3 regions of the Enterobacter cloacae subsp. cloacae ATCC 13047 genome follow, and region 2 is predicted to be linked to each of the others. Evidence: predicted binding sites of a transcription regulator. Region 2 holds the regulator's gene; each other region holds the start of a gene.
What was found. Region 2 encodes Fur, which represses iron uptake genes when iron is present. Its sites were predicted from a motif close to ATAATAATGAGAACNACTATCAA; they were not measured.
Positions count from the first base shown of each region.

Region 1: a site for Fur is predicted at 4,680-4,702, ahead of feoA (ferrous iron transporter A). Genes of this name have one in related genera too.
Region 3: a site for Fur is predicted at 5,638-5,660, ahead of ECL_RS18530 (Nramp family divalent metal transporter). Genes of this name have one in related genera too.

Region 1 is NC_014121.1:4,880,504-4,888,759, reverse strand. It holds gene nfuA (Fe-S biogenesis protein NfuA) at 1-280, opposite strand, end outside; gene gntX (DNA utilization protein GntX) at 342-1,025, opposite strand; gene bioH (pimeloyl-ACP methyl ester esterase BioH) at 1,061-1,843, shown strand; gene feoC ([Fe-S]-dependent transcriptional repressor FeoC) at 1,815-2,054, opposite strand; gene feoB (Fe(2+) transporter permease subunit FeoB) at 2,063-4,381, opposite strand; gene feoA (ferrous iron transporter A) at 4,412-4,639, opposite strand; gene ECL_RS23810 (Tex family protein) at 4,941-7,271, opposite strand; gene greB (transcription elongation factor GreB) at 7,358-7,831, opposite strand; gene ompR (osmolarity response regulator transcription factor OmpR) at 8,064-8,256, shown strand, end outside.
Region 2 is NC_014121.1:3,078,337-3,086,592, reverse strand. It holds gene chiP (chitoporin ChiP) at 1-112, shown strand, start outside; gene chiQ (ChiQ/YbfN family lipoprotein) at 157-486, shown strand; gene fur (ferric iron uptake transcriptional regulator) at 592-1,038, opposite strand; gene fldA (flavodoxin FldA) at 1,329-1,859, opposite strand; gene ybfE (LexA regulated protein) at 2,015-2,302, opposite strand; gene ybfF (esterase) at 2,431-3,204, opposite strand; gene seqA (replication initiation negative regulator SeqA) at 3,388-3,936, shown strand; gene pgm (phosphoglucomutase (alpha-D-glucose-1,6-bisphosphate-dependent)) at 3,961-5,601, shown strand; gene potE (putrescine-ornithine antiporter) at 5,705-7,018, opposite strand; gene speF (ornithine decarboxylase SpeF) at 7,015-8,256, opposite strand, start outside.
Region 3 is NC_014121.1:3,805,468-3,813,723, reverse strand. It holds gene gltX (glutamate--tRNA ligase) at 1-501, shown strand, start outside; gene ECL_RS18560 (YfeC-like transcriptional regulator) at 545-940, opposite strand; gene ECL_RS18555 (YfeC-like transcriptional regulator) at 942-1,304, opposite strand; tRNA gene ECL_RS18550 (tRNA-Ala) at 1,522-1,597, shown strand; tRNA gene ECL_RS18545 (tRNA-Ala) at 1,639-1,714, shown strand; gene ECL_RS18540 (EAL domain-containing protein) at 1,929-4,118, shown strand; gene ECL_RS18535 (NupC/NupG family nucleoside CNT transporter) at 4,163-5,350, opposite strand; gene ECL_RS18530 (Nramp family divalent metal transporter) at 5,700-6,938, shown strand; gene ECL_RS18525 (DUF2502 domain-containing protein) at 6,973-7,329, opposite strand; gene mgrA (L-glyceraldehyde 3-phosphate reductase) at 7,455-8,256, opposite strand, start outside.

The sequences.
Region 1 (8,256 bases), 1.8 Mb from region 2:
GCGCTTTCAGCGTCAGCTGCGAGCCCAGCTGGTCGGTGACGAAGTCGATCTCCGCATCTTCAAGATACGGCGCGCTCAGCTCATCAACATATGCCGTGAGCTGGTCAAATTTAAGGGCAGTGTCAGTTGCTTCCACCGCGTCTGGCGGACAATAGGAGACACCACATTCTGCATTCGGAGTGCCTGGATTGATCACAAACACGCGGATCTGCGTCCCTTCTTCCTGATTTGCCAGCAGTTTGGCAAAGTGCGCTTGTGCAGAATCGGAAATACGGATCATAGCTTTGGCCTAATAGTTGACTAAATTACCTGGGTATAATCATACGCCCATTGGAGAAGGGCTACAAGGTACGGCACAGACACCATACCTGAACCGACGCGGCGCCGCTTTGCAAAAGCAGTCGGGAAAGTTCAGCAACGGTACTGCCTGTGGTGACGACATCATCCACAATCGCGATATGGAGCCCTTTGACGGCGAATTCAAGGCGAAAGGCGTTTTTGAGGTTCCTTTTGCGAAGCCGGGCGCTCAGCTGATGCTGAATGGCAGTGGCATGGCGGCGCGTCAGCGCAGCGGCTGGGTACTGACAGCCGAGCCACCGGGCGAGCGGGCGACAGAGCAGGTCGCTCTGGTTGTAGCCGCGTCGCCAGTGACGGCGCCGGTATAAGGGCACATTCAGCACCATATCCACTTTCGGCAGCGCGCGCGTGCGCCGTGCCTGCAACACCGCCAGCAATAAGAGGCGGGCGAGAGGGCGAGCCAGCGCAATCTGGCCGGAAAACTTCAGCGCGTGGATAAGCCTGCTTAACGGTGGGACGTAATCATCGACCGCCACCAGGGCGCTCCACGGTGGTGGCTTTTTCAGGCAGCGACCGCAGGGAAACTGTGGACTGTACGCCGGTAAACCGCACTGCGGGCAGGTCGTGATGCGGCTTGCCAGCGAACGCGTGCAGACGGAACAGACTCCCCACGCGCTCAGCGCAAGTGGCATTCGACATAGCCAGCACAAGCCGGGCACTGTTAGCATAGACAACCTCCATGTAAAAAAGAGAACAGTAACTGATGAAGACGCTGTGGTGGCAGACCGTAGGGACGGGAAATCGCCATCTTGTGCTGCTGCACGGATGGGGACTGAATGCGGAAGTATGGCATTGCGTAAATGAGGAACTTGCCTCGCATTTCACGCTGCATCTGGTGGATTTACCCGGTTTTGGCCGCAGCTGCGGCTATGGGGCGATGTCGCTTGACGAAATGGCGCAGCAGGTTCTGGCCGCCGCACCGCAACAGGCTATCTGGCTCGGCTGGAGTCTGGGCGGGCTGGTGGCAAGTGAGGTTGCATTAACGAATCCTGAACGCGTGCAGGCGCTGGTAACGGTGGCCTCGTCGCCGAACTTCAGTGCGCAGGAGGAGTGGCCGGGTATTAAGCCGGACGTACTGAGCAACTTCCAGCGGCAGTTGAGCGAAGATTACCAGCGAACGGTAGAACGCTTCCTGGCCCTGCAGACGATGGGGACAGAGAGCGCCCGTAAGGATGCTCGTCTGCTGAAGCAGACCGTGCTGTCGCTGCCGATGCCGGATGTGGAGGTACTGAACGGGGGACTCGAATTACTGAAAACGGTCGACCTGCGTGAGCCACTGACCGCGCTGGCGGTGCCGCACCTGCGCATTTATGGTTATCTGGATGGGCTGGTTCCACGCAAAGTGGTGCCACTGCTGGATGAACTGTGGCCAGAGAGTCAATCGCTGACAATCGCCAAAGCGGCCCATGCGCCGTTTATCTCGCATCCTGCCGAGTTTTGTTCAGCGTTGATCGCCTTCAGTCACGAAGTGCCCACCACTCCCTGAGACAGGCTTTCCCTTCCGGGCAATGTTTACAACTGCCGGACAGACAACCGTCCGGCTCTTCCTGAATACGTATGGCTTTCCCCATCGCTTCCAGTCTTTCCAGCATGGCATCGATCATCGGCTGCGGCGTATGCAGGCTGAGGCTTAGCTGTTTTGCCTCCATACGCCCCTGCAACGCCAGTAAATCACGAACCTGAATCAACGATGCCATGGCTCCCCCTAGTGACAGTCGCCCGCCGGGCTGTTGCAGCAGGTCGCGGCGGTTTTACGGTTTGCCAGCAGGTTGATATCGACGCGGCTGCGTGCCCGGCGTAGCAGACCGAGAACGAGCACGTTAAACAGCACAACCGCCAGGATGCAGACCAGGCTGTAGCGCGGATGCTGGCTGAAGTTAACGGTCTGGTAAAAGAGCGTCGCCAGCGAGTAGGCGATGTTTAAGCCCCACAGGATGGAGAACCCCATCCAGCCGCGGCTGGACTCACGGGCTATCGCCCCCATCACCGAGATGCACGGAATATAGAGCAGGACAAAGATGAGGTAGCTGTAGGCTGCTGACGCGCTGCCAAATTTCTCGCTCATCACGCCCATGGCACCGGTGGCCATTTCGCCGTCGCCTTTGCTGGCTTCAATCGGGTTCGCCAGTACGCTCAGGCTGAAAGTGTCTTTCAGGCTCTGCCAGGTCTCTTCCACCGCGCCGAGCAGTTCATCACCGAGGTGGAACGCAGCCGGGTTAAACTCTTCTTCCTGGATATTCTCAGCGGTGTAAAGCGTGTTCAGGGTGCCGACCACCACCTCTTTTGCCATCGCGCCGGTGAACAGGCCAACGGTCGCCTGCCAGTTGTCTTCATGCACGCCAATCGGTTTAAACACCGGGGTAATGATGCGGCTCACGGAGGCGAGGGCGGAGTCGTTGATGTTATCCGCCGCCTGCCCGCTCAGGGTGAAACTGTTCAGCGCGCTCAGGAAGATGCTGACGATGACAATCACTTTACCGGCGCGCAGCACAAAACCTTTCAGGCGCTGCCAGGTCTGGATCGCCAGGCTTTTCAGATGCGGCACGTGATACACCGGCAGTTCCATCACAAACGGCGACGCTTCCCCGCGCATGATGGTGTGTTTAAGCATGAGCCCGGTCAGGATCGCCATCACGATGCCCAGCACATACAGCGAGAAGACCGCCAGTGCCCCTTCCTGACCAAAGAAGGCCGCGGCAAAGACCGCAAAGATAGCCAGTCGCGCCCCGCAGGACATAAATGGCGCCATCATGATGGTCATCAGACGTTCGCGGGGTGCATCAAGCGTGCGCGCACCCATTACCGACGGGACGTTACAGCCGAAGCCGACAATCAGCGGGACGAAGGATTTACCCGGCAGACCCAGGGCCTGCATCAGACGATCCATCACGAAAGCCGCACGCGCCATGTAACCGGAGTCCTCAAGGAACGAGAGGAACAGGTACATCATGCCGATTTGCGGTACCAGCGGCAGAACGGTGTTGATACCACCACCGATCCCCTGGGCGAGGAAAATGGTCAGCCATTCCGGGAAGTGCAGGGTGTAGCCCAGCCACTGAATACCGTGGACAAATATCGCCACAGAACCAGCATCGAAAATAGGCTGTAGCGCGCCACCGATGTTAATAGCGAGCAGGAACATCAGGTACATGACCAGTAAAAAGATCGGCAAACCGAGGAAGCGGTTAAGCACAATCTTGTCCACGGCGGCCGTAAAGCGGCTTGGCTCAGCAGTCAGGGCATTACTGACCACGTCGCAAATGGCGGCGATGGCCTGATAGCGCGCGTCGGCGATGTGCAGGGCCGGGTCATCGAGCTCATCGCTCAGACGCGCCAGCGCCACGTCCAGTTTGTCTGCGGCATGGCCCGCATAGGCGCGGCTGTAGATATCGCCTTCCAGCATCTGCAGGCCGAGCCACAGGCGCTGTCTGGCGGGCATGCTGTTGTCCATTTCCTGCGCCAGCAGACCGGCTTCGCGCAGAAGCGGTTGCGCATAGTGCACCAGCTCAACGTCGGCGTTGCCCGCGTGGCGGTCAATGGCCAGCTTCAGTGCGTCAATTCCGCGGGCACGGGTAGAAACCAGCGGCACTACCGGGCAGCCCAGACGCGCGGAGAGGGCGTCGACGTCGATACGCAGCTTTTGTTTCTCTGCGATGTCGAGCATGTTGAGCGCCACAATGCAGGGGATCCCCAGCTCAAGCAATTGCAGCGTCAGATAGAGGTTACGCTCCAGGTTAGATGCATCGACCACGTTGATTAACAGGTCCGCATCGCCACTCAGAATATAGTGACAGGCAATCTGCTCATCGAGCGAGGTTTGTGACGAAATGGTGGTTAAGGAGTAGGTGCCGGGCAGATCCACCAGGGTGACCTGATTGTCTGTCGTGGTGAACTGGCCTTCTTTACGTTCAACCGTTACGCCCGCCCAGTTACCCACACGCTGGCGTGCACCGGTGAGCTGGTTAAATAACGTTGTCTTGCCGGAATTAGGATTGCCAATTAAGCCAATAGTTAATTTTTTCATTGTTTTCGACTCACTGAAACCGCTGGCTTGTTATTGGGATAAGGCTTCGACTTCAATTAATGCGAGGTCTTTTTTACGCAGTACCAGATTCACGCGCCGGGTTTCAATATGAACGGGATCACCTAACGGGGCCACGCGCACTACCTGGAATGACGAGCCGGGGAGCATGCCCAGCGACAGCAGCTTTTGCCGATAGGCCGGGCTAATTTCGCGGGTAAAACCGGTAATTTTCCATGCACTGTCTGGAGTGAATTGCATAATGCCTGATTCCACGGAAGGTTAAATTATCTACTATGGGATGATAATGAGAATAGTTTTTATCAGCAATATGAAAACTGTGACGGAATGTTGTTAAGCGTATTAATTTACGGCCTGTTTGACCTTGCTCAATATTTGCTGAATTACGGGGCAGGGAATAATAAATGTATTTGTTAACGGAGTGATAAATGGTGGTTTAAATATGGATATGCAATCGGTTTCATCTCTTGCGATATAATTTGTCCCCTCACCCCGGCCCTCTCCCCAAGGGAGAGGGTTAGGGTGAGGGGTATTTACAACCTTAGCGTTTCTTACCCATCGCGGCCGCCAGCGCATCCATCATTGCGCTGTTACCCGCTGGCTGCGCATCACGCCCGCGCGGCTTCGCGCCTTTAGCGGCAGGGCGCTGCTGCTCACGGCTACCGCCGTTACTGCCGCGGCGCGCGTTGGTTTCACCTGGCTGCTCGTCCAGACGCATGGTCAGCGCGATTCGCTTGCGCTGCAGGTCCACTTCCAGCACTTTCACCTTCACGATATCGCCCGCTTTGACCACCGTATGCGGATCTTCAACGAACTTATCGGCGAGCGATGAGATATGCACCAGGCCATCCTGATGCACGCCGATATCGACAAAAGCGCCAAAGTTAGTGACGTTGGTGACGGCGCCTTCCAGCACCATGCCCGGCAGCAGGTCGTTCATGGTCTCGATGCCGTCGGCAAAGGTCGCGGTTTTGAACTCAGGACGCGGATCGCGGCCCGGTTTTTCCAGCTCTTTGATGATGTCGGTTACGGTCGGCACGCCGAACTGCTCGTCGGTGAAATCGACCGCTTTCAGGTTGCGCAGCGCGTTGCTGTCGCCCATCAGGTCTTTGAGTGCCTGCTGAGTCGCTGCCAGAATGCGCTCAACCACCGGGTAGGCTTCCGGATGAACGGTTGACGCATCCAGCGGGTTATCGCCGTGGTTGATGCGCAGGAAGCCCGCACACTGCTCAAACGCTTTCGGCCCCAGACGGCTTACCTTCAGCAACTGCTGGCGGTTCTGGAACTGGCCGTTCTCATCACGCCAGGCAACGATGTTCTGCGCCATCATGCGGGTTAAGCCTGCCACGCGGGTCAGCAGAGGAACGGAGGCGGTGTTCAGGTCCACGCCCACGGCGTTTACGCAATCTTCCACCACCGCATCCAGCTTACGCGCCAGCTGCGTCTGGCTCACGTCGTGCTGATACTGGCCCACACCGATGGATTTCGGGTCGATCTTCACCAGTTCCGCCAGCGGATCCTGCAGACGACGGGCGATAGAGACCGCACCGCGCAGGGAGACGTCCAGGTCCGGGAACTCCTGGGCCGCCAGCTCTGACGCAGAATAGACGGACGCCCCGGCCTCGCTGACGATCACTTTCTGCGCCGTCACTTTCGGGAACTGTTTCTGCACGTCGAGGTAGAAACGTTCGGTTTCGCGGGAGGCCGTACCGTTGCCGATAGCCACCAGCTCAACGTTATATTTCTCGCACAGTGCGGCCACCACTACAGCAGCCTTCGCCGCCTGACCGGTATGCGGGTAAATGGTGTCGGTTGCCACCAGCTTGCCGGTGCCGTCAACCACCGCCACTTTTACGCCGGTACGCAGACCCGGATCGAGACCCATGGTCGCACGCAGGCCAGCAGGTGCGGCCATCAGCAGATCATGCAGGTTACGGGCAAAGACGTTGATTGCTTCGTCTTCCGCACGCTCGCGCACGGTGCCCATCAGTTCGGTTTCGAGGTGCATCAGCACCTTAATGCGCCACGTCCAGCTCACCACGCCTTTACGCCAGCTGTCCGCCGGGGCGTTATTCAGGCGCAGGCCGAGGTGATCGGTGATGATCTGCTCGCAGTGGCTCTCTTTTGGCGGCTCATCAAACTGCGGGTCGGCGTTGAGAGAGAGCTGCAGCACGCCTTCATTACGGCCGCGGAACATGGCCAGCGCACGGTGAGAAGGCACGGTTGAAATCGGTTCGTGGTGATCGAAGTAGTCGCGGAATTTCGCGCCTTCCTCTTCTTTGCCTGCCACCACGGTAGAGACGATGTGGGCGTTCTTCCACAGATAATCACGCACACGGGAGAGCAGGGCGGCATCCTCGGAGAAGCGCTCCATCAGAATGTAGCGTGCGCCATCAAGGGCCGCTTTGGTGTCTGCCACGCCTTTGTCAGCGTCGATAAATTTGGCCGCTTCGGTTTCCGGGTCGTGTGACGGTTCGTTCCACAGCAGCTCGGCCAGCGGCTCCAGACCTGCTTCAATTGCAATCTGCCCGCGCGTACGGCGCTTCGGTTTATAGGGCAGATAAAGGTCTTCGAGTTCAGTTTTGCTCAGGGTGCCGTTAATGGCCTTTTCCAGATCGCTGGTCAGTTTGCCCTGTTCGCCGATGGATTTGAGGATTGCCTGACGGCGGTCTTCCAGTTCACGGAGGTAGCCCAGACGGGTCTCCAGGTTACGCAGCTGCGTGTCATCCAGACCGCCGGTGACTTCCTTACGATAACGTGCAATAAACGGCACGGTGTTCCCTTCATCAAGCAGGCGAACGGCAGCTTCTACCTGTTCGGCTCTGGCCTGAAGTTCACCCGCAATAATGCGGCAGAGCGAATCTTTCATCATGGCTTTATCATCTTGTGGGTCAAAAATCAGGGGATAGTTATACGGGCTGACACGGTAAAATGCCAGCCGTGGAGGGCGCTCTCGGACTATTTTACGTAGGTGATCTCATTGACGTACCAGCTCGCTTCTCCGGCAGGCGTCTGGACAACGGCTAAATCACCCACCTCCTTTTTCAGCAGCGCGCGGGCCATCGGCGAGTCGATGGAGATATAATCCTTACGGCCAAAAATTTCGTCGTACCCGACAATGCGAAAGCGCAGGGTATTGCCATCATCATTCTCGATCTCTACCCACGCGCCGAAGAAGACTTTGCCCTCCTGCTGCGGTGAATAATCGACAATTTTAAGATTCTCGAGACATTTGGTCAGATAGCGTACCCGACGGTCGATCTCACGCAGCCGCTTCTTGTTGTACTGGTAGTCAGCATTTTCGCTGCGGTCGCCCAGGCTTGCCGCCCAGGTAACTTTTTTGGTCACTTCCGGACGCTCTTCGCGCCACAGGTAATCCATCTCTTTTTTGAGTTTTTCGTACCCTTCGCGGGTGATCAGGGGCGTTTTCATACTGTGACCTTCAGACTCGACTTCATTGCAAACATTGCGCACATTACGTATCACGTAGTCTATCAGACAGCGTTAATAATCATTTATGTGATGAATTGTGCAGATAAGCTGCTGTTAAATATGCTTTGTAACAATTTCGACTAGAATTTATACCAGAATTCGCTGGTCGAACCCGTGCACTTTTTTAGAATACGCTGTTATTAGACTATCCGAACCTTTGGGAGTACACACAATGCAAGAGAACTACAAAATTCTGGTCGTAGATGACGACATGCGCCTGCGTGCGCTGCTGGAACGTTATCTGACCGAGCAGGGCTTCCAGGTTCGTAGCGTCGCGAACGCTGAGCAGATGGACCGCCTGCTGACCCGTGAATCCTTCCATCTTATGGTCCTCGACCTGATGCTGCCGGGCGAAGACGGGCTCT
Region 2 (8,256 bases):
ACAATACGACAACCACTCCGATATCCCGAGCTACGCGGGCGGTTACGGCAACATCTTCCAGGATGAACGCGACGTGAAATTCATGGTTATCGCACCGTTCACCATCTTCTGATGACTCGTCCGGCGGGGTAATTCCCGCCGGACCGGAGACTACATATGAAAAAGATTGTAATCGTCGCGTTGCTGGCATCGGGACTGGTGGCTTGTGCGCAGAATCAGGCCCCGAAAGAGGACTCCCGTCTGAAAGAAGCCTACAGCGCGTGTATCAATACGGCGGAAGGTTCGCCGGAGAAGATCGAAGCCTGTCAGAGCGTGCTGAATGTGCTGAAAAAAGAGAAAGCGCATGAACAGTTCGCAACCCAGGAGAATATTCGCGTAATGGATTATCAGGCCTGTATCCAGGCGCGTAAAACCGGTAACGATCAGGAAGTCGCGAAGCGTTGCGATCAGATCTGGAAAGAGATTCGCAGCAACAACAGCCATTAACCCGCTGTTATCATGCCCGGTAGCGCTGCGCTGCCGGGCTTTTTTTTGCCAGACCGCAGGCAAAAAAAAGCCAACCTTGCGGCTGGCTCAGAGTATGAAACGTGTTTATTTCGCGTCGTGCGCGTGATCGTCTTCGCGGCAATCGCCTTCAGCGCAATGACCATACAGGTACAGGCTGTGGTTCGTCAGGCGGATACCGTGACGTGCGGCGATTTCACGCTGGCGAGATTCAATGGAATCATCGCTGAATTCAATGACCTTGCCGCAATCCAGGCAGATCAGGTGATCGTGGTGATGCTGTTGAGTCAGTTCGAATACAGATTTACCGCCTTCGAAATTATGACGGGTGACAATGCCCGCGTCATCAAACTGGTTCAGCACACGATAGACGGTTGCCAGCCCAATCTCTTCGCCCATGTCGATAAGACGCTTATAAAGGTCTTCCGCACTGACATGGTGATTGTCTGGACCCTGAAGCACTTCAAGGATTTTTAACCGAGGAAGCGTAACTTTCAGGCCAGCCTTCTTTAATGCGGTATTGTTGTCAGTCATGCGGAATCTGTCCTGTTGCTAAACGATTCACTTCTGTAGGAAGTGACAGAAATTGCACCCGGGATAATGCGTCTCATTATAGAACTGCCATGGCTAAATGAAAACTGCAAGTCTCAGGTAAAGTATGCTTATAAAAACGTGGTATCACCAACAAACTTGCATTGTGAAAGCCACGTTTTATCAGGGGGTCATTGTACAGGTCTGGGCGAAAAAGTTAAAAGATTGTAGCAATTAATTTAATCGGTTTGACCTGGTTTATGGGCGCAACCACCGTTGCGCCGCAAGAATCATCAGGCGTTGAGAATATCGTCCAGGTGCAGCTCTTCACGGATCTGCTTAACCCATTTTTCAACGCGCTCGGCGGTCAGTTCTGGCTGACGATCTTCGTCAATCGCCAGACCCACGAAGTGATCGTCGTCTGCCAGACCTTTAGACGCTTCGAAGTGGTAACCAGCGGTAGGCCAGTGACCTACAATAACGGCACCGTTTGGCTCAATAATGTCGCGGATGGTGCCCAGCGCATCACAGAAGTACTCTGCATAGTCTTCCTGGTCGCCGCAGCCAAACAGGGCAACCAGCTTGCCGTTGAAATCCACCTCTTCCAGCGTTGGGAAGAAATCATCCCAGTCACACTGGGCTTCACCGTAATACCAGGTCGGAATACCCAGCAGCAGGATGTCATAGCCTTCGAGATCTTCTTTGCTGCTCTTGGCGATGTCGTGCACATCGGCAACGTCTTTACCGAGCTGTTTTTGAATGTTTTTTGCGATATTTTCGGTATTGCCGGTATCACTGCCGAAGAAAATGCCGATAATTGCCATGAGTAAAATAACCTCTTGATACTTAATGGTATGGTGGCGCAATTTGTCCACGGATAAAGGCAATAATAGCAGAACAGGCAACCCTGCGGAAACAGCTATCGCGCAGGACTGCACTCTGTGCTACATGAAAAGGGTAATAAAGGGATTTTTCGGACTTATGCCTTACTGCGCATGGTCTCGAGTTGGGTGAGTAACATCTCTTCGATCAGCTCGCTGCGGCTGATATTACGCGCGTCAGCCAGTTCGTTTAGCGCATCGACAGCGTCGGCGTTGAGCTTCAGTTCGACACGCTTAAGCCCACGATTTTTATCGCGTTTAAGCTGGTTGCGTTTATTAATACGCAGCTGTTCGTCGCGCGAAAGCGGATTCGTTTTTGGTCGTCCCGGTCGACGCTCATTCGCGAACAGATCTAGTGTCGTACGGTCCGTTTGTTCTTTGGCCATGATTCTGAGACTTCGGGGGAAACACGCCGCCCTGCTAATGCCTGGGCGATAAGCGCGCCATCATACATCACCAAAAACGGCACGCCAACGACTGGAAGCCCGCAGCCTTCCAGTCGCTCTCTTTTTAATCAATTTGCCGTATCAGTCAGATAGCGGCGAATGGCACGTAAGACGGCGTCTGGTTTTTCCGCATGAACCCAATGTCCGGCGCCAGCTATGACATGAGCGCGTGCCTGCGGGAATTGCGCCAGCAGGGTATCGCGACAGGCGTCGGTAACGTAGGGCGAATTGCCGCCACGAATGAAGAGGGTAGGGTGCGGCCATGCCGGAACGGTTTCCCAACCAACGATGTTATCGTACTGCTCCCACAGCACCGGCACGTTGAAACGCCACTGACCGTCAACGAACGATTTCAGCAGAAACTGGATAACCCCTTCTTCATCCAGATGCTCACGCATAACGACGGCTGCCTGTTGGCGCGTCGAGACGCCAGCGTTGGTCACCGCGTTGATGGCGGCGAAAATCTCATCATGGCGACGGACGTTGTAATCCACCGGGGCGACATCTATGACCACCAGGCCACTTATTCTTTCTGGTGCCAGAGCCGTCAGGGCCATGACCGCTTTGCCGCCCATGGAATGCCCGATCAACGTCACTTTCTCGAGATTGTTGGCATCCAGCGTATCCAGCAGATCCTGCGCCATGGCCGCATAGGTCATCTCTTCTGAACGCCCGGAAAGGCCATGATTTCGCATATCCACCTGCAAAATATCGTGATCGGTAACCAGATCGCGTGCCAGCACGCCCAGGTTATCCAGGCTGCCAAACAGCCCGTGAACCAGTACGATGGGAGGATTCGTGTTCGGCGATTGTGCAGATTGCGCTCGGGTATTCAATTTCATGGCAAAGTTCTTTTTTTAGGTGTGACAGGTTAGGGTATTATGTTGACCATTCTGCCGCCCGGCTGCAAGGTTCCAGTTTAATCTGACTTTTGCCGCCAACCTGGTTTGACGCTATCCGCTGTTGGGATTTGACTTTATAATCTCAACGACTTGTATTCAGATAAGATATCGCACTGGATTAAGATGAAAACAATCGAAGTTGATGACGAACTCTATCAGTTTATTGCCAGCCAAACGCGGCATATCGGGGAGAGCGCGTCCGACATTTTACGGCGCATGCTTAAAATTTCCGCCGCCTCACCGTTTGCTACCCCAGCCACTAAAGATGTCGTGTCTCAGCCGAGTGTTGTTGCACAAGCAAAACCTGCCGCCGTGCAGGTGAAAGACAAAGTACGTGCGATGCGCGAGCTGCTGCTGTCTGATGAATATGCAGAGCAGAAAAAAGCGGTCAACCGCTTCATGCTGGTGCTGTCTACACTTTATTCACTGGATAACAAGGCGTTTGCTGAAGCGACTGAGTCGCTGCACGGTCGCACGCGCGTCTATTTCGCGGGCGACGAGCAGACGCTGCTGCAAAATGGCAACCAGACCAAACCTAAACATGTCCCTGGCACACCGTACTGGGTCATCACCAATACCAATACGGGCCGCAAGTGCAGCATGGTTGAACACATCATGCAGTCCATGCAGTTCCCGGCGGAATTGATTGAAAAGGTTTGCGGTACAATTTAACCCTTGCATCAGAAGGACCCGGTAATGGCAAATCACAGCCGTGCAGGCCAACCTGCACAACAAAGCGATTTGATTAACGTCGCTCAGCTGACCGCGCAGTATTATGTGCTGAAACCGGTCGTGGGCAACGCAGAACACGCAGTGAAGTTTGGGACATCAGGCCATCGCGGTAGCGCGGCACGCCATAGCTTTAACGAACCGCACATTCTGGCCATTGCTCAGGCCATTGCGGAAGAGCGCGCCAAAAACGGTGTTACCGGTCCGTGCTACGTGGGAAAAGATACTCACGCCCTGTCTGAACCGGCATTCATTTCCGTGCTGGAAGTTCTGGCGGCGAACGGCGTTGATGTAATTGTGCAGGAAAATAACGGTTTCACCCCAACGCCTGCCGTCTCTAACGCTATCCTTGTGCACAACAAAAAAGGTGGCCCACAGGCTGACGGTATCGTTATCACGCCTTCTCACAACCCGCCGGAAGACGGTGGTATCAAATACAACCCACCTAACGGTGGCCCGGCAGATACCAACGTCACCAAAGTGGTGGAAGACCGCGCCAACGCCTTACTGGCCGATGGTCTGAAAGGCGTTAAGCGTATTTCTCTGGATGCGGCCATGGCGTCCGGCCACGTGAAAGAGCAGGATCTGGTGCAGCCGTTCGTGGAGGGGCTGGCGGATATCGTCGATATGGCGGCTATCCAGAAAGCCGGCCTGAAGCTGGGTGTGGATCCGCTGGGCGGCTCTGGTATTGAATACTGGAAACGCATTGCAGAGCATTACAAGCTGGATCTGACCATCGTTAACGATCACGTCGATCAGACCTTCCGCTTTATGCACCTTGATAAAGACGGCGCGATCCGTATGGACTGCTCCTCCGAGTGCGCGATGGCAGGCCTGCTGGCACTGCGTGACAAATTCGATCTGGCCTTCGCCAACGACCCGGATTATGACCGCCACGGTATCGTTACCCCGGCCGGGCTGATGAACCCAAACCACTACCTGGCTGTGGCAATCAACTACCTGTTCCAGCATCGTCCACAGTGGGGCAAAGAGGTGGCTGTAGGTAAAACGCTGGTTTCTTCAGCGATGATCGACCGCGTGGTCGATGCGCTGGGTCGCAAGCTGGTGGAAGTGCCGGTGGGCTTTAAATGGTTTGTTGACGGTCTGCATGACGGCAGCTTCGGCTTTGGTGGTGAAGAGAGCGCGGGGGCATCCTTCCTGCGTTTCGACGGCACACCATGGTCAACCGACAAAGACGGTATCATCATGTGTCTTCTGGCGGCGGAGATCACCGCGGTCACCGGCAAGAACCCGCAGGAACACTACGACGAGCTGGCGGCGCGCTTTGGTGCACCGAGCTACAACCGTATCCAGGCAAGCGCGACCTCCGCACAGAAAGCAGCCCTGTCTAAACTCTCTCCGGAGATGGTCAGTGCCAGCACGCTGGCCGGTGATCCGATTACGGCACGTCTGACGGCTGCGCCGGGTAACGGTGCCTCTATCGGTGGTCTGAAAGTGATGACCGAAAATGGCTGGTTCGCCGCGCGTCCATCCGGTACGGAAGATGCGTACAAAATCTATTGTGAAAGCTTCCTCGGCGCTGAGCATCGCCAGCAGATTGAGAAAGAAGCGGTAGAGATTGTCAGCGAAGTGCTGAAAAACGCGTAAGTGGTGTTCGGCGCGGGCTGATGCCCTCACCCCGGCCCTCTCCCACAGGGAGAGGGTGAAAACACGAAAAACGGCAACCCCTGGGTTGCCGTTTTGCTTTTACCTAACTATGTTTATTCTTCAATTCAAACCGCGGTGAGACCAGCCCGTACAGCGTCCAGCCCATAAAGGTCACCATCGCACCATAAAGCATCGCCTCCTGGCCGGATGAGTAGAGCGCATAGAAGCTGTAAATCGCCCCAATCAGCGCCACAATATTGGCCGCCCGTGCTTTACGGGGATCGACTTTCGCCACCTTCTGAATGATCACCAGCGCCGCCATCGACAGAATATATGGAATGATATTCGTCACCACCGCCAGGTTGACCAGCACGTTGAACTGGCTGTTCAGCGACGGGCTAATGGTCATCAGCGACAATCCGCTCTGGAAGATGACAATGGCCAGCATGCCCTGCACCGGCGCATCGGCTTTGGTCACGCGGGAGAAGATTTTCGGGAAGTAACCTTCGTCAGCCGAAGATTTAAACACCTGCGCGATGGTGAACTGCCAGCCGAGGAGCGAACCGCAGCAGGACATGACCATCAGCCCCATGATCACTTTCCCGACTTCCGGGGTGAACATCTGCGCGAAGGCCAGCCCAAACGGCGCCGTGGAGTTAGCCAAATCCATGTTCGGTACGATACCGGCAATAACGTTAGTGGAGACGATATAGATCACCGCCGCGCCCAGCGTTCCGCCAAGAACGGCAATCGGGACGTTCTTTTCCGGGTTCTCTACCACTTCCGCGTTTGCGCAGGCAGATTCCAGACCAAGGAAGGCCCACAGCGTCATGGCGATAGAGGACCCCACAGCGGAAAAGAACGGCACATGGTGCGGGTTCCAGGAGTTCGCGTACAGGGTCGGACTGAACCAGAACCATCCGATGATGCATAGCCCGACAACCGGGATAATCACGCCCCAGACGGTGATGCTACTCAGCTGGCCGGTGATGCGCGCGCCGCCAAAGTTGGCCACGGTGCAGATCCACAGTACGCCGATGGTCGCCAGCCCAATTTGCACCGGGCTGAGCGTGGCACCAAACAGCTCCGTACCGTAACCCACGGCGGAGATGGCAATCGCCACGTTGGCGATCAGCAGCGACACGCCATAGGTGTAGTTAGCCATAAAGTTGCCAGATTTGCCGAAGGCGTATTCGGCGTAGCCGCCCATCCCGCCTGACTTGCGGCTGAACATTCCGCATTTGGCAAATGCCCATGCCAGCGCCATGGAGCCGACCGCGGTTACCAGCCAGGAGATAATCGAAATAGTACCCACCTCGGCAAGTTTGGTGGGCAGCATAATAATCCCTGACCCCATCATGTTGACCATGGTGAGGATGGTCAGCTGCACCACGCCCATCTTGTTGGACTTACTCATAATTTTTCTCCTTTCAGCAGCGCGGGCTGAGCGGCGGGTTGTTTGATGACGTTACAGCGAACCTGTTTGCGTCCATCGCACTCCTCAACGTACACACCCTGTAGTTCCGGTGCGAAGCCCGGTAAAAGGTTGATACCCTCTTCCAGCGCGGCAAAGTAGCGCAGGACGGAGCCTCCCCAGACTTCACCCGGAACCACGCACAGCACGCCTGGTGGGTAAGGCAGGGCGCCTTCGGCGGCAATACGGCCTTCCGCATCACGCAGCGAGACCAGTTCAACCTCACCACGCAGATACGCATAGTTTGCGTCCTGCGGGTTCATCATCACGCGAGGGAAGTGAGACTTGCGGAACATCTCTTTTTGCAGCTGTTTCACGTTATGGCGGGCGTACAGTTCATGCATCTCCTGGCATATCTGGCGCAGGGTATAACCGGCGTAGCGTTCCGGGTATTGCTTACAGATAGACGGAAGCACCTCTTTTAATGGCGCATCGGTCTGAAGCAGTTTTTCGAAACGCACCAACTGTGCCACCAGCTGCTGCAGCTTGCCCATATCTTCCGCAGGGGTCAGCAGGAACAGGATAGAGTTGAGATCGCATTTCTCCGGCACGATGCTGTTTTCACGCAGGAAGTTAGCCAGGATGGTGGCGGGCACACCGAAATCCTCATACTCGCCGGTACGGGCGTTGATGCCCGGCGTGGTCAACAGCAGTTTGCACGGGTCGATAAAGTATTGATGCTCGGCATACCCTTCAAAAGCGTGCCAGTTTTCACCCGGCACAAAGTGGAAGAAGCGCAGGTCGGTGGCAATTTCAGCCGTGTCCCAGCTTTCCCACGGACGGCCATCTACCAGCTCCGGCACGAACGGGCGAATAAACTGGCAGTTCTCCAGGATCAGCTTGCGTGCTTCAATGCCGGTAACCACGCAGTCCATCCACATATTGCGGCCACTCTGCCCCTCGTGCATGCGGGCGTTGATATCCAGTGCGGCAAACAGGGGGTAGAACGGGCTGGTGGAGGCGTGCATCATAAAGGCGTTATTCAGGCGCTTGTGCGGGACATAGCGCGGTTGGCCTTTAATATGGCGGTCTTTCTTGTGAATTTGCGAGGTCTGCGAAAAACCCGCCTGCTGTTTATGGACTGACTGGGTAACCAGGATCCCCGGATCGTTTTCGTTCAGCTCCAGCAGCAGCGGAGAGCAGTCGGCCATCATCGGAATAAATTGCTCGTAGCCCACCCA
Region 3 (8,256 bases), 730 kb from region 2:
CTGAACCACCACTACATCAATACCATGCCGCCGGAATATGTGGCGACTTACCTGCAGTGGCACATTGAGCAGGCCAATATTGATACCCGTACTGGCCCTGAGCTGGCGGACCTGGTGAAACTGCTCGGCGAGCGTTGCAAAACGCTGAAAGAGATCGCCGAAAGCTGCCGCTACTTCTATGAAGAGTTTGATGAGTTCGATGCGGATGCCGCGAAGAAACATCTGCGTCCTGTTGCGCGTCAGCCGCTGGAAGTGGTACGTGACAAACTGGCTGCCCTCACTGAGTGGACCGCCGAGAATGTGCATCATGCGATTCAGGCTACCGCTGACGAACTGGAAGTCGGTATGGGTAAAGTAGGTATGCCACTGCGCGTAGCGGTGACCGGTGCGGGTCAGTCTCCGGCGCTGGATGTTACCGTTCACGCGATCGGTAAGTCTCGCAGCGTGGCGCGCATTAACAAGGCTCTGGGATTTATTGCTGAACGCGAAAACCAGCAGTAAAACAGCCTGAGAAGCAAAAACGGCAGGGTAACCTGCCGTTTTTTTATGCGTGTAATTCAGCAATACCCAGGCGCGTAAGAAAACCGCTGATGCCTTCGCGTTTTAGCAACACGTGCAGTCGCTCCTGTTCCAGCTGCGTCATGTTTTCAAGCGTGTCGACAATCTGCACGAGCAGATTCGACGACGCAGGATCGCCATAGGGCATCGTTGCTTCTGCCAGGTGGTAAACCGCCTGACGGTTGCGAATGGCCGGGAGGTTCATGATATGCTCCTTCACCCGAGCATCAATGTGGATCAGCCGCGCCCGTCCCCCTTTCACGCCATTGATCCCTTCGGTTTTCCAGCCCTGCTGACGAATCCAGCGGTTAACGGTTTGCCGGGCAACACCCAGGCTGTTCGCCAGCTCTTCCGTGGTCATTTTGCTGCGTAATCTTTTCATATCAGTTATGGTCGCGAATCCCTAAACGTTGCAACAATCCGGTAATCCCTTCCCGCAGTAACAGCGATGTCATCTGCTTTTGCTCTTCCGGCGTCATTTCATTCGCCAGCGTCAGAAGTAATGTGTGCAGAGAACCGTTTTGCAACGCATTTTCCGGCATATCTGAGGTTTCCGTTGCCCGGCGCGCGCTGCGGATAAAGTCACGCACTTTCTCGTTCACATGTACCAGGCGCGCTTTCCCGCCCTGAACTCCCGGTTTTGGCGATGTAATCCAACCCTCTTTGCGTACCCATTTATTGATGGTCTGGCGGCTATAGCCAGTGAGGAGGGCTAACTCTTCTGGCGTCATTCGTTCCTTGATCATACAATTTCCTGAATATTTGTGGGGTCAATTAACGGTTCATTTTATAGCACCGTTTTAGGTGAAAACGTGACAGGCTTAACTCCTGACTGCGAGGCGGCTCGCAAAGTGGTTCATTTGCATGATTTTTCGGCGATTGAACGGCAGTGATTGATTTTGCCGTTGACACTCCGCAGCGGAATTCATATTATGCCGCCCGTCAACATGACAGCTTTACGATGGGGCTATAGCTCAGCTGGGAGAGCGCTTGCATGGCATGCAAGAGGTCAGCGGTTCGATCCCGCTTAGCTCCACCAAACTCTGAACCCAACAGAGTAGGGTAAGTAAAGTAACATGTGGGGCTATAGCTCAGCTGGGAGAGCGCTTGCATGGCATGCAAGAGGTCAGCGGTTCGATCCCGCTTAGCTCCACCAAAATTTGAACCCTCGTCGAAAGACGGGGGTTTTTTTATGTCTTTGTAACGACCTTCACCCTCTTTTGTTGCCAAATTAGCAGCGTTCCTATACCTCGCCTCAATCCAAATCAATAAACGAGTCTATAAATGGACTTCAACTTGATTCGAGCAATTAATAAACCTATTATCCGTCCGGCCAATAATTTGCATGGTAAAACAGATTATCCAACTTAATGAATAGAAAAACTTACAATAATGTAAAGATATTTATGATTGCTCTGGCGCTGTGTTTGATTACGGTGCCCTTTTCCCGTTATATCTCTCCACGCGCTATAGTAAATGGTCATGATGTTTATCTGGCATGGCTGCCGTTAAGCGTTATGCTGGCCGTCATTTTGTTATTTGGGCGTCGGGCAATCATTCCCATTCTTTTAAGTTTCACTATTGCTAACATCTATAATATTAATTTAGCACCACTACAATATTTAGTATTATTGATCTGTCAGACGTTTTCTGTCTTTGCTGCCTGTGGCGTCCTGCGCCTTGTGCTGGGCAAGCGCTGGCGTCACTGCGTGCCGAACAAACACATTGGGCAACGTATATTCTGGCTGGGCTTTATGGTGCCGATAGGCATTAAAGGGTTGATGTATCTGGCTGGCTTTTTATTTGATTTTCCCGTGACTATCTCAACATTCTTTGGCGAAGGCACCGTAATTTATAACATCGTTGATATTCAAAGCTTGATATGCGCAGCATTGATTTTCACCATGATGTTCTATTATCCATTAAGAATGATAATTAATCCCCGCTATGTCAGAACCTTCTGGCTGCGGAGCGTGAAGCCAGTGTTTTTTCATAAAAAATCTTTGTATGTATTCATCTGGCTGGCTTTTTTAATTTTCACCCTTGCCGTGTTATGTGCGCCATTTGAGTCACCGGTTATTGCTGGCTATTTAATGCCAGTCATTTTTATTCTCTTTACGCTAGGTATCAGTCGCCTCAGCTATGCGCTCATCTCTTTACTGTGGGCGGCATCCGCTCTGCTGCTGTTGACCTATAACTACAACTTCCTTAATGGCGTCGAATCTGGGCATTCACTCTCCTTTATCCTGTCTGTGCTGATCTCTTTCGCTATCTGTCTGCTTTACATGTCGCGGCTCTACCAGCGAAGCAACTGGTTGAAGCAGGACTGGCAGGACAGGGCGCTGACCGACCCGCTGACTGGTTTACCGAATATTCGGGCGCTGGAAGAGTTTCTTCAGGCTCAGCCGGATGCAAAAATCTGCTGCCTGCGGATGGACAACTTGGAATTTTTAAGTCGCCACTACGGCATTCTCATGCGGGTGCATTGCAAACGTAGGGTAACCACCTCCCTGCAGCCGCTGTTGCAGAAAGATGAGAAGCTCTTCCAGTTGCCAGGCAGCGAGCTGGTCATTGTATTGCTGGGGCCTGAAACCGCTGAACGGCTGCAGCATATGGTCGATCAATTAAATAGCCGAAAAATTTACTGGAACAACACGGGGCTGGATATCGAGTTTGGCGCATCCTGGGGAATGGTCGAAAACGGCGAGAACTTGCACCATACGCTGGGCCAACTGAGCTGGCTGGCCGAGCAGTCATGCGGAGCGCATAACGTACTCGCGCTCACCAATAGCCTGGAGGCCGCGTCGGGGCAAACCACAGAACGGGTGCTGATGTTAGCGCGTATTAAACATGCCCTGGATGCCGGTCAGTTTCATTTATATGCCCAGCCGATCCAAAAAGCGGACGGCAGTGGTTATTACGAAATACTGGCGCGCATGGAAAGCGAGGGAGAGATTATCACGCCTGACCGCTTCATCCCGCTGATTGCCCAGTTTAACCTGAGCCACCGCTTTGATATGTGCGTGCTGGAAAAACTGCTGTTGTGGTTGCGCGATCATCCTCCGTCGCAGGGTGGCACTCGCTTTTCTGTCAATCTGATGCCTCTGACGCTGATGCAAAAAGAGGTGGCTACCGAGATTAGCGCGTTGTTCGAACACTATGGTATCGCGCCGCAGGACGTTGTCCTTGAGATCACGGAAGAGCAGGCCTTCTCGAACTCTGGCAGCAGTATCAAAAACCTTCAGCAGCTACGGGATCGTGGGTTCCGTATCGCGATTGATGATTTTGGTACCGGCTATGCCAACTACGAACGACTCAGACGCCTTCAGGCGGATATCATTAAAATAGATGGCTGCTTTGTTAAAGATATCTGTACCGACGACATGGACGCGATGATTGTGCAGTCGATTTGTAATCTGGCAAAAACCAAATCACTGTGTGTGGTGGCTGAATATGTGGAGACGCCGGCGCAACGTGACATGCTGCTGCGCTTTGGTGTGGATTACCTGCAGGGATACCTGATAGGCAAACCGACGCCGCTTGACGCACTGCAGGCATAAAAAAACCGGGAGCCAGGCTCCCGGTTCTCATATAACGTGACGGGTTACAGTACCAGTGCTGCGATAGACGCTGACAGTACGCTCACCAGCGTTGAGCCGTAAACCAGTTTCAGACCGAAGCGAGAAACAACGTTACCCTGTTCTTCGTTCAGACCTTTAATCGCACCGGCGATGATACCGATGGACGAGAAGTTCGCGAAGGAAACCAGGAACACGGACAGGATGCCTTCCGCACGTGGAGAGAGCGTGCTGGCGATTTTCTGCAGATCCATCATTGCAACGAATTCGTTAGAAACCAGTTTGGTCGCCATGATACTACCAACCTGCAGCGCTTCGTGAGCAGGGACACCCATCACCCATGCAACAGGGTAGAAGATGTAGCCCAGGATGCCCTGGAAGGAGATGCCCAGAACCGCGGCGAACAGGGCGTTCAGGGCAGAGATCAGAGCGATGAAGCCGATCAGCATCGCGGCAACGATAATCGCCACTTTAAAGCCCGCCAGAATATATTCACCCAGCATTTCGAAGAAGCTCTGACCTTCGTGCAGATTTGCCATCTGCAGGTTCTCTTCGCCTTCCTCAACACGGTATGGGTTGATCAGTGACAGTACGATAAAGGTACTGAACATATTCAGCACCAGAGCAGCAACCACATATTTTGGTTCCAGCATGGTCATATACGCGCCCACGATAGACATGGAAACGGTGGACATTGCTGTTGCGGCCATGGTGTACATACGGTTACGGGACATCTTGCCGAGAATATCTTTATACGCGATAAAGTTCTCTGACTGGCCCAGAATCAGGGAGCTGACGGCGTTGAATGATTCCAGCTTACCCATACCGTTAACTTTGGACAGTACGGTACCAATGGCACGGATCACAATCGGCAAAACACGGATGTGTTGCAGAATACCAATCAGCGCAGAGATGAAGACGATTGGGCAAAGTACTTTCAGGAAGAAGAACGCCAGCCCTTCGTCGTTCATTTTACCGAAGACAAAGTTCGTCCCTTCGTTGGCGAATCCGAGCAGTTTTTCGAACATTTCGGAGAAGCCTTTTACGAAGCCAAGCCCCACGTTGGAGTTCAGGAAGAACCACGCGAGCAAAACTTCAATAACGAGAAGCTGAACAACAAAGCGAATGCGGATTTTTTTACGGTCATGGCTGACCAGCAACGCAAGCGCAGTAACGACAACGAGTGCCAGGACAAAGTGAAGGACGCGGTCCATATTTGCTCCAAATATGAGGCAGGTTTAATTTTCGTGCACATTCTATGTAACAACCGAAAAGAAAACGAGATCAAGGACACACTATAGTTACATCCTGTGACGAGTCTCAAAAATAGTGATCCACAATACATTTTTGTTATGTTAGGTAAATGAGTGAAAAGTTAAGTTTGTGTGCTAGTCTTCACAAAAGAGCGCGCGATTTCGGTTTCTGTTAGAGCGCCCCCGCTTACCCGCCTGTCTATCGTTCAAAGCTATCAGAGAAATCACTGCAACCGTTACAAATGATCTTGATAATCATTCTCATTTTGATAGCATTAAACATAGCAAAGGCTATATTTCAGAGGCAGAAATGACAAACAGTCGCGTAGAGGGTAGCAGTGGCAGAGCAGCGCGCAAGTTGCGGTTCGCATTAATGGGACCTGCGTTCATCGCTGCCATTGGCTATATCGATCCAGGCAATTTTGCGACCAATATTCAGGCCGGGGCCAGCTTTGGCTATAAGCTTCTGTGGGTGGTTGTCTGGGCTAACCTGATGGCTATGCTGATTCAGATGCTTTCCGCGAAACTGGGTATTGCCACCGGTAAAAACCTGGCGGAACAGATCCGCGATCATTACCCGCGCCCGGCGGTATGGTTGTACTGGATCCAGGCGGAAATCATTGCGATGGCAACCGATCTCGCCGAATTCATTGGTGCGGCAATTGGTTTCAAGCTGATCCTCGGCGTATCACTGCTGCAGGGGGCGGTGCTTACCGGCATTGCCACCTTCCTTATTCTGATGCTGCAGCGTCGGGGGCAAAAACCGCTGGAAAAAGTCATCGGCGGCCTGCTGCTGTTTGTCGCTGCGGCCTATATTGTCGAACTGATTTTCTCGCAGCCTAACCTGGCGCAGCTCGGTAAAGGGATGGTGATCCCAAGCCTGCCAACCTCTGAAGCGGTGTTCCTCGCTGCCGGGGTGCTGGGGGCGACCATCATGCCACATGTGATTTACCTTCACTCCTCGTTAACCCAGCACCTGCACGGGGGGACGCGCAAAGAACGCTATTCGGCAACCAAATGGGATGTGGCTATCGCCATGACGATTGCCGGTTTTGTGAATCTGGCGATGATGGCTACCGCTGCCGCTGCGTTCCACTTTAACGGACACACTGGCATTGCCGATCTCGACCAGGCCTATCTGACGCTGGAGCCGTTACTGAGCCATGCGGCTGCGACCATATTTGGCTTAAGCCTGGTGGCGGCAGGTCTCTCCTCTACGGTGGTAGGAACACTGGCCGGGCAGGTGGTCATGCAGGGGTTCGTCCGCTTCCATATACCGCTGTGGGTACGTCGCACCGTCACAATGTTGCCGTCATTTGTGGTGATCCTGATGGGGCTGGACCCAACACGCATTCTGGTCATGAGCCAGGTGCTGCTGAGCTTCGGGATCGCACTTGCGCTGGTGCCGCTGCTGATCTTTACCAGCAACAAAGATCTGATGGGTGAACTGGTTAACACCACGCTGGTGAAACGGACCGGATGGGTCATCGTGGTTGTGGTAGTGGCGCTGAACCTGTGGTTACTGATAGGCACGGCATTGGGGTTATAAAAGAAAAAGGAGCCGGGAGGCTCCTTTTTTTAGATTAGTGACGACCGTGGCCGTGGCCATGTCCACCGCGACCTTTACCGCCGCGATCCCAGCCGCCACGGCGATCATCACGGTCGTTCCAGCCTTCGCGATAACCACGCTCGTAGGCGTTGTTTTTGTACCAGCCGCGGTGCAAACCATTATCATGTTTCCACCAGCGGTCGCCGCGCCACTCATAGTGACGGTGCCAGTAGTCACGGTCGCGCCAGTAGCCACCGTCCCAGTATCTGCCGTAGTCGTCACGATCGCCAATTTGTAATTTTACTGATGGCAACAGGGTGATTTCGCCAGCAGTGGCGACCAGCGGGGCCGAAGCCAGTAATACCGCTGCAAGAATCAGTGACCTGAACATACTCTTCTCCTTCACGATCGGGGCCTTAGGGGGCCTGTTAACGCAATTTTACGAGTTGGGAAAGCCTCGTTTCATCGCCTCAACTCCGAATTCAGACGTGATAGCACTTTTTGCTAAAGCAGGATTTATTTTGAGCTATTCAGGATCGCGTCAATGGTGGCAAGCTCTTCCGCCGTGAAATGGCGGTTCTCCAGCATGCCCACTGCATCGTCTATTTGCCCGGTTTTACTGGCGCCAATCAGTACGGAAGTTACCGCCTCGTGGCGCAAAATCCAGGCCAGCGCCATCTGAGACAGCTTCTGTCCCCGGCTTTCTGCCAGCGCGTTCAACTTTTTGACTTTTTCCAGTTTCTCCTGGGTTATCTGATCCGGGTTCAGGAACTTACTCCCGCTCGCGGCACGGGAGTCAGCCGGAATGCCGTTCAGATAACGATCGGTCAGTTGACCACCCGCCAGCGGCGAGAACGGAATGCAGCCGACACCTTTTTCCTGCAAAACGTCCAGCAAGCCCGCTTCCGGCGCACGTTCAAACATTGAATATTTCGGCTGATGGATCAGACACGGCGTGCCGAGGTCATGAAGTATGTCGATAGCCTGCCGTGCAAGCTCGGCCGGGTAATTGGACAAACCGACATACAGGGCTTTCCCCTGACGCACCAGATGGTCAAGCGCTTTCATTGTCTCCTGCAGCGGCGTTTCCGGGTCAGGACGGTGGTGATAGAAGATATCAACATACTCCAGCCCCATACGTTTCAGACTTTGATTCAGGCTTGCGATGAGATATTTGCGCGATCCCCAGTCACCGTAAGGGCCGTCCCACATGGTATAGCCCGCTTTCGTCGAGATGATCAGTTCATCGCGCCACGGCAGAAAATCTTCCTGCAAAATGCGGCCGAAATTGCGCTCGGCGGAACCGGGAGGCGGACCA